Regions from separate parts of the Flintibacter porci genome, predicted to be linked through region 2. Evidence: riboswitches for the same ligand, from Rfam matches in the RefSeq annotation. Region 2 holds a riboswitch; the other holds the start of a gene.
The links. A riboswitch is a leader RNA that binds a small molecule or an ion and turns the genes downstream of it on or off. The one in region 2 is predicted to bind FMN.

Region 1: another riboswitch for FMN. It lies ahead of ACEVJL_RS06830 (ECF transporter S component); the one in region 2 lies ahead of ribD (bifunctional diaminohydroxyphosphoribosylaminopyrimidine deaminase/5-amino-6-(5-phosphoribosylamino)uracil reductase RibD).

Annotation. Positions count from the first base shown of each region.
Region 1 is NZ_JBHEVB010000005.1:107,647-111,854, reverse strand. Features, by position in the region: gene dinB (DNA polymerase IV) at 1-1,092, opposite strand, end outside; gene ACEVJL_RS06835 (YjdF family protein) at 1,314-1,733, shown strand; gene ACEVJL_RS06830 (ECF transporter S component) at 1,759-2,448, opposite strand; FMN riboswitch at 2,562-2,687, opposite strand; gene ACEVJL_RS06825 (SLOG family protein) at 2,842-3,354, shown strand; gene ACEVJL_RS06820 (epoxyqueuosine reductase QueH) at 3,351-3,932, shown strand; gene gltS (sodium/glutamate symporter) at 4,022-4,208, opposite strand, start outside.
Region 2 is NZ_JBHEVB010000013.1:32,300-36,507, reverse strand. Features, by position in the region: gene ACEVJL_RS13010 (alanine/glycine:cation symporter family protein) at 1-1,382, shown strand, start outside; FMN riboswitch at 1,571-1,685, shown strand; gene ribD (bifunctional diaminohydroxyphosphoribosylaminopyrimidine deaminase/5-amino-6-(5-phosphoribosylamino)uracil reductase RibD) at 1,842-2,948, shown strand; gene ACEVJL_RS13000 (riboflavin synthase) at 2,929-3,576, shown strand; gene ACEVJL_RS12995 (bifunctional 3,4-dihydroxy-2-butanone-4-phosphate synthase/GTP cyclohydrolase II) at 3,601-4,208, shown strand, end outside.

The DNA.
Region 1 (4,208 bases), on a different contig from region 2:
CTCCTCCGCCCCGGCAAACAGATCCTGCTGGGCCACGGCCTCGTCCTCGGCCACCAGATAGATGGCGGTGACGGTGAGCGCCCGCACCGGCAGGCTCATATTCCACAACTGGTCGGCCAGGTCCATGGCCTCCCGGGCCAGCTCCCGGCTGAGATTGGTGGGCCGGTCCAGCCGCTTCTGGCGACTCACATCCCGAAAATCCGGGTCCCGAACGGTGAGAGCCACCCCGCCGCATTTCATACCATGGCGGCGCAGGCGGGCGGCCACCTGGTCGGAGAGCATGGCAATGCCGGAGGCGATCTCCTCCCGTCCCTGGAGATTTTTAGGGAAGGTCAGCCCGTTGCCCACCGACTTTGGGGGCGCGTGCTCCCCCGCCGGAGCCACCGGAGCCCGGTCCAGGCCGTTGGCATAGTCGTGAAGCTGGGCTCCCGGCCGCCCCAACAGCTGATAGAGGGCCTCCCGCTCAAACCGGGCCAGCTCCCCGATGGTGCGCACCCCAAACTTCTCCAGCGTGCGCCCCGCCGCCCGGCCCACAAACAGTAGGTCGGTCACCGGCAGAGGCCAGACGATGTCCCGAAAGTTCTCCGGGGTAATGCAGGTGGTGGCGTCAGGCTTTTTGTAGTCGCTGCCCAGCTTGGCAAACACCTTGTTGAAGGACACCCCCACCGAGATGGTCAGTCCCAGCTCTCCCCGCATCCGCTCCCGCAGGCGGTCGGCCAGGGCTGCCGGGTCCCCGCCGAAGAGGTGAAGGGTGCCGGTGACATCCAGCCAGCTCTCGTCGATGCCGAAGGGCTCCACCAGATCGGTGTACTCCTGGTAGAGCTCATTGACCCGCCGGGAGTATTCCCGGTACCGGTCGTGGTGGGCGGGCAGCAGCACCAGGTCCGGGCACTTTTTCCGTGCCTGCCAGATGGTCTCGGCAGTCTTTACCCCGAACCGCTTGGCTGGCTCATTTTTGGCCAGGATGATGCCGTGGCGGCTCTCCGGGTCGCCGCACACCGCCACGGGCAGGTGGCGCAGCTCCGGGTGGCTCAGCAGCTCCACCGAGGCATAAAAGCTATTCAGATCACAGTGGAAAATCACCCGCTCCACGGCCCCACCCCCTTTTCTTTATCATAGCGCGTCCGCCCATTTATGTCAAACAAACGTTCTGTTTTCTCCATTGACATCCGCTTCTCTCCCCGATACAATGGGGGTGGAGATAAAAACACAGGGCGGTTGGTAGTCCGTCCGCGGGCCGCGCTCCCGTCAGTAGCCTTCCCTCCCGGGTCGTCCCTTCTCCATATTCACATTTTTATGGGAGGAAACTGAATATGGAACGGAACATCAGCCAGTTCACTGTGTTGTTCCAGCCCCCCTTCTGGGTGGGCATTGCCGAACGCTGGAGTCAGGACGGCTACCAGGCCGCCCGGGTGGTTTTTGGGGCGGAGCCCACCGACGCCCAGTTGTACCAGTGGCTCCAGAGAGAGTGGCCCCGGCTGCCCTTTGGCCCTGTCTTACCAGAGACAGCCCCCCGGCCGGCCTTGGCTAATCCAAAGCGGATGCAGCGGGAAGCCGCCAAAGCCACCCAGCCAAAGGGACTGGGTACCAAAGCCCAGGAGTCCCTCGCCCGTCAGCGGGAGGCCGTTGGTTTGGAGCGACAGGCCCGCCGGGCCGCCCAAAAACGGCAGACACAGGAGGAACGCTTCCGGCTCCGTCAGGAAAAAAAGCGCGAAAAGCGGCGCGGGCATTAAGCCCGCGCCGCTTTATTTTATAAAATCAGATTACACCGGCCAGCACCAGAGCAAACACCACAAAGGTGGCCAGCAGAGCCAGAGAGAACAGCGCGAAACCAGCACTGATCTTCTTGGCCTGGGTGCTCTGAGAGGGAGGCACCACGCCGGCGCCCCGCAGGGCAGCCACCACAGGGGGATAAATGAGCAGGGTAGCCGCCATATTCATGCCGCCCTTGGCCAGGTTAAAGGGCAGGAACAGGGTGGGCAGCATGGCCGCCACATCCGCCCGGGAGAAACCGGTCATGTACAGGGGGGTGATGAGGTAATTCCACAGTAGCATCACCGCGGTCAGGGCGACTACACCACAGGCCAGGCCCAGCACAGCGCCCTTCTTGGTGTGCATCTTTTTGTAAATGAAGGATGCGGTGCAGCAGAAGGCACAGGTAGCCAGGGCGTTCATGATAAAGCCAATGGGACCGGTGGTGCTGATGGTGATCATCTCGATAAACGCCACCAGAATGGAGATGATGGCGGCAGCCATGGGGCCAAAGGTGAAGCCGCCGATGCAGATGATCACATCTTTGAAGTCAAAATCCAGGAACATGACGCTGGGCATCAGCTTGGAGGCCAGCATCACAATGTAGGCGATTCCGGTAAGCATGGCCATGCTCACCATCACTTTGGTATTCATTCTGGAGCGGGCGGAGGTGCTGGTCATGGAAGGTGCGGACATAAAAAAACACTCCTTTTTGTTTGATACATCTGAAAGAGCATGTCTTCCAGGTGTAAAACAATCAAGGAGGTGCGCTTTATGCATGCCGGAACGGCACACACTATTGTTTTGACACACATCTTCTTCCATCCGGACTATACCGTTGGTCCCGGAGTTTCACCGGGTCAGCGGACCTGCTTGCAGGTCCGGTCGCGGACTATACCGCCAGTGGGGAATTTCACCCCGCCCTGAAGACATATCATTCAGTTGTCCATGTCTTATTATACACGGCGCAAAGAAAATTGCAACCCCCCGTTTTTCGGCAAATTAGAACAAGTATTCGACTCTCCGTTGACTTTCCCTTTCTGCTATATTACAATGATTCCAAATCCCTGTCGGAGAGGAGGACCTGCCATGGACAAGAGCACCACCTGCTGCTTTACCGGCCACCGCCCGGACAAGCTGCCCTGGGGCACCCACGAGGACGACCCGCGCTGCATGGCACTGAAGCAGCGGCTGGACGCTGCCCTGATGCAGGTCTATGACGGAGGCGTCCGCCATTTTATCTGCGGCATGGCCCGGGGAGCTGATCTCTACTTTGCCGAGGCGGTACTCGCTCTGCGGGAGCGTCGGCCCGGAGTCACCCTGGAGTGTGCCCGCCCCTGCGAGAGTCAGGCCCACAGCTGGCCCAAGAAAGAGCAGGAGCGCTATCAGTCCATTCTGGACCGGTGCGACTATGAGACTCTGGTACAGCACCGCTACGACCGCTTCTGCATGATGCGCCGCAACCGCTACATGGTGGACCACGCCGCCCACATTCTCACCGTCTACAACGGCGTGCCCCAGGGGGGCACGGCCCAAACTTTGTTATATGCTATTCGGAAGGGCCTGCTGGTCCATCCGGTACCACTGGAGGAAGAAACATGAACACGCTCATGCACATCTGCTGCGCCCCCTGCGCCAACCGCCCCATCGCCCAGCTGCGGGAGGAGGGACACTCTGTCACCGGCTTCTGGTTTAACCCTAACATCCACCCCTATACCGAGTACCAGGCCCGGAAGGCCACTCTGGAGGGCTACGCCAAGGAAATCGGCATGAAGCTGATCATCGGTGGCCGGTATGACCTGCGCTCCTTTATTACCAACGTAGCCGACAACATCGACGGCCGCTGCGCCTACTGCTACCGGGTACGGATGGAAGAGACCGCAAAATATGCCGCCGAGCACGGCTTTGACTCCTTCACCACCTCCCTTCTCATCTCCCCCTACCAGAAGCATGACGCCATCGCCGCCATTGCCCGGGAGATGGGACAGCAATATGGAGTAGAATTCCTCTACCGGGACTTCCGCCCTCTCTTCCGAGAGGGACAGGATTTTGCCCGGGAGCACGGCTTCTACATGCAGAAGTACTGCGGATGCATCTTCAGCGAGGAGGAGCGCTACATGGCCGCCAAGTGGAAGAAGGAGGCCAAGCGCCGGGAGCAGGAAAACGCCGGCCTGACTTAATGCTGCTTTTTCTTTTAAATATTTTAAATATAAAAAAGCCAGTCCCGATTGGGACTGGCTTTTTCGTTTGGCTGGGAAACTTTCTGAACTTAGCCGAAGATGGGCAGGACGTTCAGGAAGCCGGTGATGATCAGGCCGTTGAAGAAGTCGATGAACAGGGAGCCGACCAGAGGCACGATGAAGTAGGCCTGAGGAGCGGGACCATAGCGCTTGGTAACAGCCTGCATGTTGGCCATGGCGTTGGGAGTAGCGCCCATACCGAAGCCACAGAAGGCG
Region 2 (4,208 bases):
TCGTGAAAGCAATCGTAGACTTTACCAACTGGCTTTGGGGTCCCCCGCTCATGATTATCCTGGCCGGCGGCGGCCTGTTCCTCACCATTCGTCTTGGGTTTTTCCAGTTCCGGCATCTGTTTTACATGTGGGGACAGACGTTCGGACAGATGATGAAAAAGCCCGAAGATCCCAACGCAATTTCTCCCTTCCAGGCCGCAACGGCGGCCATCGCATCCACCATCGGCGCGGCAAACATCGTAGGTGTTCCGGTAGCCATTGCATTTGGCGGCCCGGGTGCCGTGTTCTGGATGTGGATCATTGCCCTGTTGGGCTGTGCCTCCAAGTTCTCTGAGATCGTTCTGGGCATCAAGTACCGGGAAAAGGATGCCAGCGGCGAGTATGTAGGCGGACCGACCTACTACCTGGCCAAAGGCTTTAAGAACAAGGCCCTGGGTAAGTTCCTGGCCGGCTGGTTTGCCTTCTTCCTGATGATCGAGATTATCCCGTCCATCTCTACTCAGGCCGTTTCCGCTGCGCAGAACGCAGCCACCCTGGGTATTCCTGACATCGCTACCGGCATCGCCATGGCCCTGATCGTTCTGGTCATCGTGGTGGGCGGCACCAAGCGTCTGGTTCAGGTTACCGAGCGCCTGGTTCCCGTTATGGCTCTGATCTATGTTATCGGTGCTCTGGTGGTTATCGGCGTCAACATCGACAAGCTCCCCGGCGTCTTTGTCCTGATTTTTGAAAGCGCCTTTGCTCCTATGGCTCCTGTGGGCGGCTTTGCCGGTTCCACTCTGGCTCTGGCCCTTCGCTGGGGCGCCGCCCGCGGCACTTACTCCAACGAGGCCGGTATGGGTACCGCTCCCATCGCCCATGCCACCGCTCAAACCGACCACCCTGTCCGTCAGGGCTTCTGGGGTATCTTTGAGATCACTCTGGACACTCTGATCGTCTGCACCGTTACCGCTCTGGTGGTGCTGGTCACCGGCGCTTGGCAGGCCGTTCCTGCCAGCGAGGCTGCCGCTATGCCTTCTATGGCCTTCCAGACCGTGTTCGGCAAGGTGGGCGACTATGTGGTTACCATCTCCATCCTGCTTTTCGTGCTGTCCACCGTCATCGTGCTGGTGTTCTACGGTGAGCGTCAGGCCCGCTTCCTCTTTGGTTACAAGTTCTCTCGTATTTGGAAGTTTATCTACATCGCTGCCATCCTCTTCGGTGTGTTCGGCGGCCTGGAGTTCCTGTATCAGTTCCTGGACTTCTTCCTGGCTCTGGTTATCCTGCCCAACATGATTGCGCTGATTGCATTGAGCGGCGAGGTGAGGGATCTGAAGAACGAGTTCTTTACCGGTGAGCAGTATTACCTGCGGGATAAGGCGAGAAAGCACGCGAAGAAGTAATCCCAAACGTGCCAACCTTTTTTCCTCATATGCGCCCGGGGCTGAAAGCTTCTGCTTTTGGCCCCGGGCGTATCATATGCTGTGAGAGAAAGGAATTGTGTATCTTCCATATGACAAAGGGGGTACTGCGACTTTTTTGGGGGAATTGACAAGAACGGCCGTTGGCAGTATACTGTGGTAAATTGAATCAGGATCTTCAGGGCGGGGTGCAATTCCCCACCGGTGGTATAGCCCACGAGCCGAAAGGCATGACCCGGTGTGATTCCGGGGCCGACAGTATAGTCTGGATGGAAGAAGATCGTGTACTGCGGGGAGTCATATACCTGCGCGCATGAAGTTGCTCTGGAATGGTATCATTCCGGAGTTTTCTTTTTTTGCGGCAGGTTTTGATCCGTTTTCCTGTACCATGATGCCTTGAACGATTCCGTTCAAGGCATTTTCTTTTTCAGGAGGCACAGGATGAACGATACCGACTATATGAACCTGGCCCTGGAGTTGGCCCGGCGAGGAATGGGCTGGACCTCACCCAATCCCATGGTAGGAGCTGTTCTGGTGAAGGATGGAGAGATCATCGGACAAGGGTGGCACACCCGGTACGGAGAGCTCCACGCGGAGCGGGAGGCGCTGAAAAACTGTACCGGTTCGCCCGCCGGAGCAACCCTCTATGTCACATTGGAGCCCTGCTGTCATCAGGGCCGCCAACCGCCCTGCACCCAGGCCATTCTGGACGCAGGTATTACCCGCGTGGTGGTGGGCTCCAATGACCCAAACCCTCTGGTGGCGGGCAAAGGACTTGGACTTCTGCGGGAGCACGGCATCCAGGTGGAGACCAGGGTGTGCAAGGAGGCCTGCGACGACCTCAACCAGGTATTTTTCCACTTCATCACCACCCGCCGCCCCTATGTGGTTCTGAAATACGCCATGACCATGGACGGAAAGATCGCCACCCGCACCGGGGCGTCGAAATGGGTCACCGGGGAAACGGCCCGAAAGCGGGTCCATGAGGATCGGCACCGCTACCGGGCCATTCTGGCCGGCGTGGGGACCGTGTTGGCCGATGACCCGCTGCTCACCTGCCGCATGGAGGGAGGACGGGACCCCATCCGGGTCATCTGCGATACTCATTTACGTACGCCGTTGACGAGCCAGATCGTCCGCACCGCAAAGGAGGTGCCCACCATCCTGGCTACCGCCTGCCCTGATGAAGCACGCCGGGCCATCTATGAGGCCGCTGGATGCCAGGTGTGGGTGCTGCCCGAGCGGGGGGGATATGTGGATCTCGCCGCCCTCATGGATCACTTGGGAGCGGAGAATATCGACAGCGTCCTGCTGGAGGGGGGAGGCACCCTGAACTGGTCCGCTCTGGAGCAGGGACTGGTTCAAAAGGTGCAGGCCTACATCGCGCCCAAACTCTTTGGCGGCGGTGCGGCCAAGTCCCCAGTGGAAGGGCTGGGGGTGGAGACCCCCGACCAGGCGGTGCGGCTCATCAACACCACCATCACCCCCCTGGGGGACGACTTTTTGCTGGAGAGCGAGGTAGAACACCATGTTTACCGGGATCGTTGAGAAATTGGGGAGCATCCGCTCCGTACGCCGGGGACAGCACTCGTCGGTACTGTCCATTGCGGCGAAGGATATCCTGTCTGACCTGAAGGTTGGGGACAGTGTGGCGGTCAATGGGGTGTGTCTCACCACTACCACCGTGGACAGCGGCGGCTTTACCGCCGACGTGATGCACGAGACCCTGAACCGTTCGTCCCTGGGCAGTCTGACGGTGGGCAGCCACGTGAATTTGGAGCGGGCCATAGCAGCAAACGGCCGCTTCGGCGGACACATCGTCTCCGGCCATATTGACGGTACCGGCACTATCACCGCCCTGCGGAAGGACGATAACGCGGTATGGTACACCATTTCCGCTTCTCAGGAGCTGCTTCGCTACATCGTGGAGAAGGGTTCCATCGCCATCGACGGCATCAGCCTGACGGTGGCGGAAGTGGGGGAGAGTTGGTTTTCCATCTCCGCCATCCCCCACACAGTGGCTGTCACCACCCTGGGTGAGAAGCGGCCCGGCGACACAGTGAATTTAGAAAACGACGTGATCGGAAAGTACGTGGAGAAGCTGCTGCGGCCCCAGCCCCAAGAGACGGCCAAGAGCTCCCTCACGCTGGAATTTTTAGCACAGCATGGATTTTAAGCACATACAAGGAGGATTTTAACCATGGAACATCCCTATTGCACCGTGGAGGAAGCCCTGGAAGAACTGCGGGCGGGCCACCTCATTATCACCATTGACGACCCCGACCGGGAAAACGAGGGGGACCTTATCTGCGCGGCTCAGTTTGCCACTACAGAGAATGTGAATTTCATGGCCGTCCACGCCAAAGGGCTCATCTGCACCCCCATGAGCGAGGAAGTGGCTGCCCGTCTGGGGCTGGAGCAGATGGTAAAGGTAAATACCGACAACCACTGCACCGCATTCACTGTCTCCATCGACCACGTGGACACCACCACCGGCATCTCCGCCCAGGAGCGGGGCTACACCTGCCGCAAATGTGTAGACCCGGCTACCCGGCCTGAGGACCTGCGCCGGCCCGGCCATGTGTTCCCCTTGGTGGCCCGGCGGGGCGGCGTGCTCACCCGCAACGGCCACACCGAGGCTACGGTGGACCTGTGCCGTCTGGCAGGGCTGACCCCCTGCGGCCTGTGCTGCGAGATCATGCGGGACGACGGTACCATGATGCGCACTACCGAGCTTCTGGAGAAGGCCCAGGAGTGGGGCCTGAAGGTCATCACCATCAAGGCACTCCAGGATTACTGCCGCCTCCA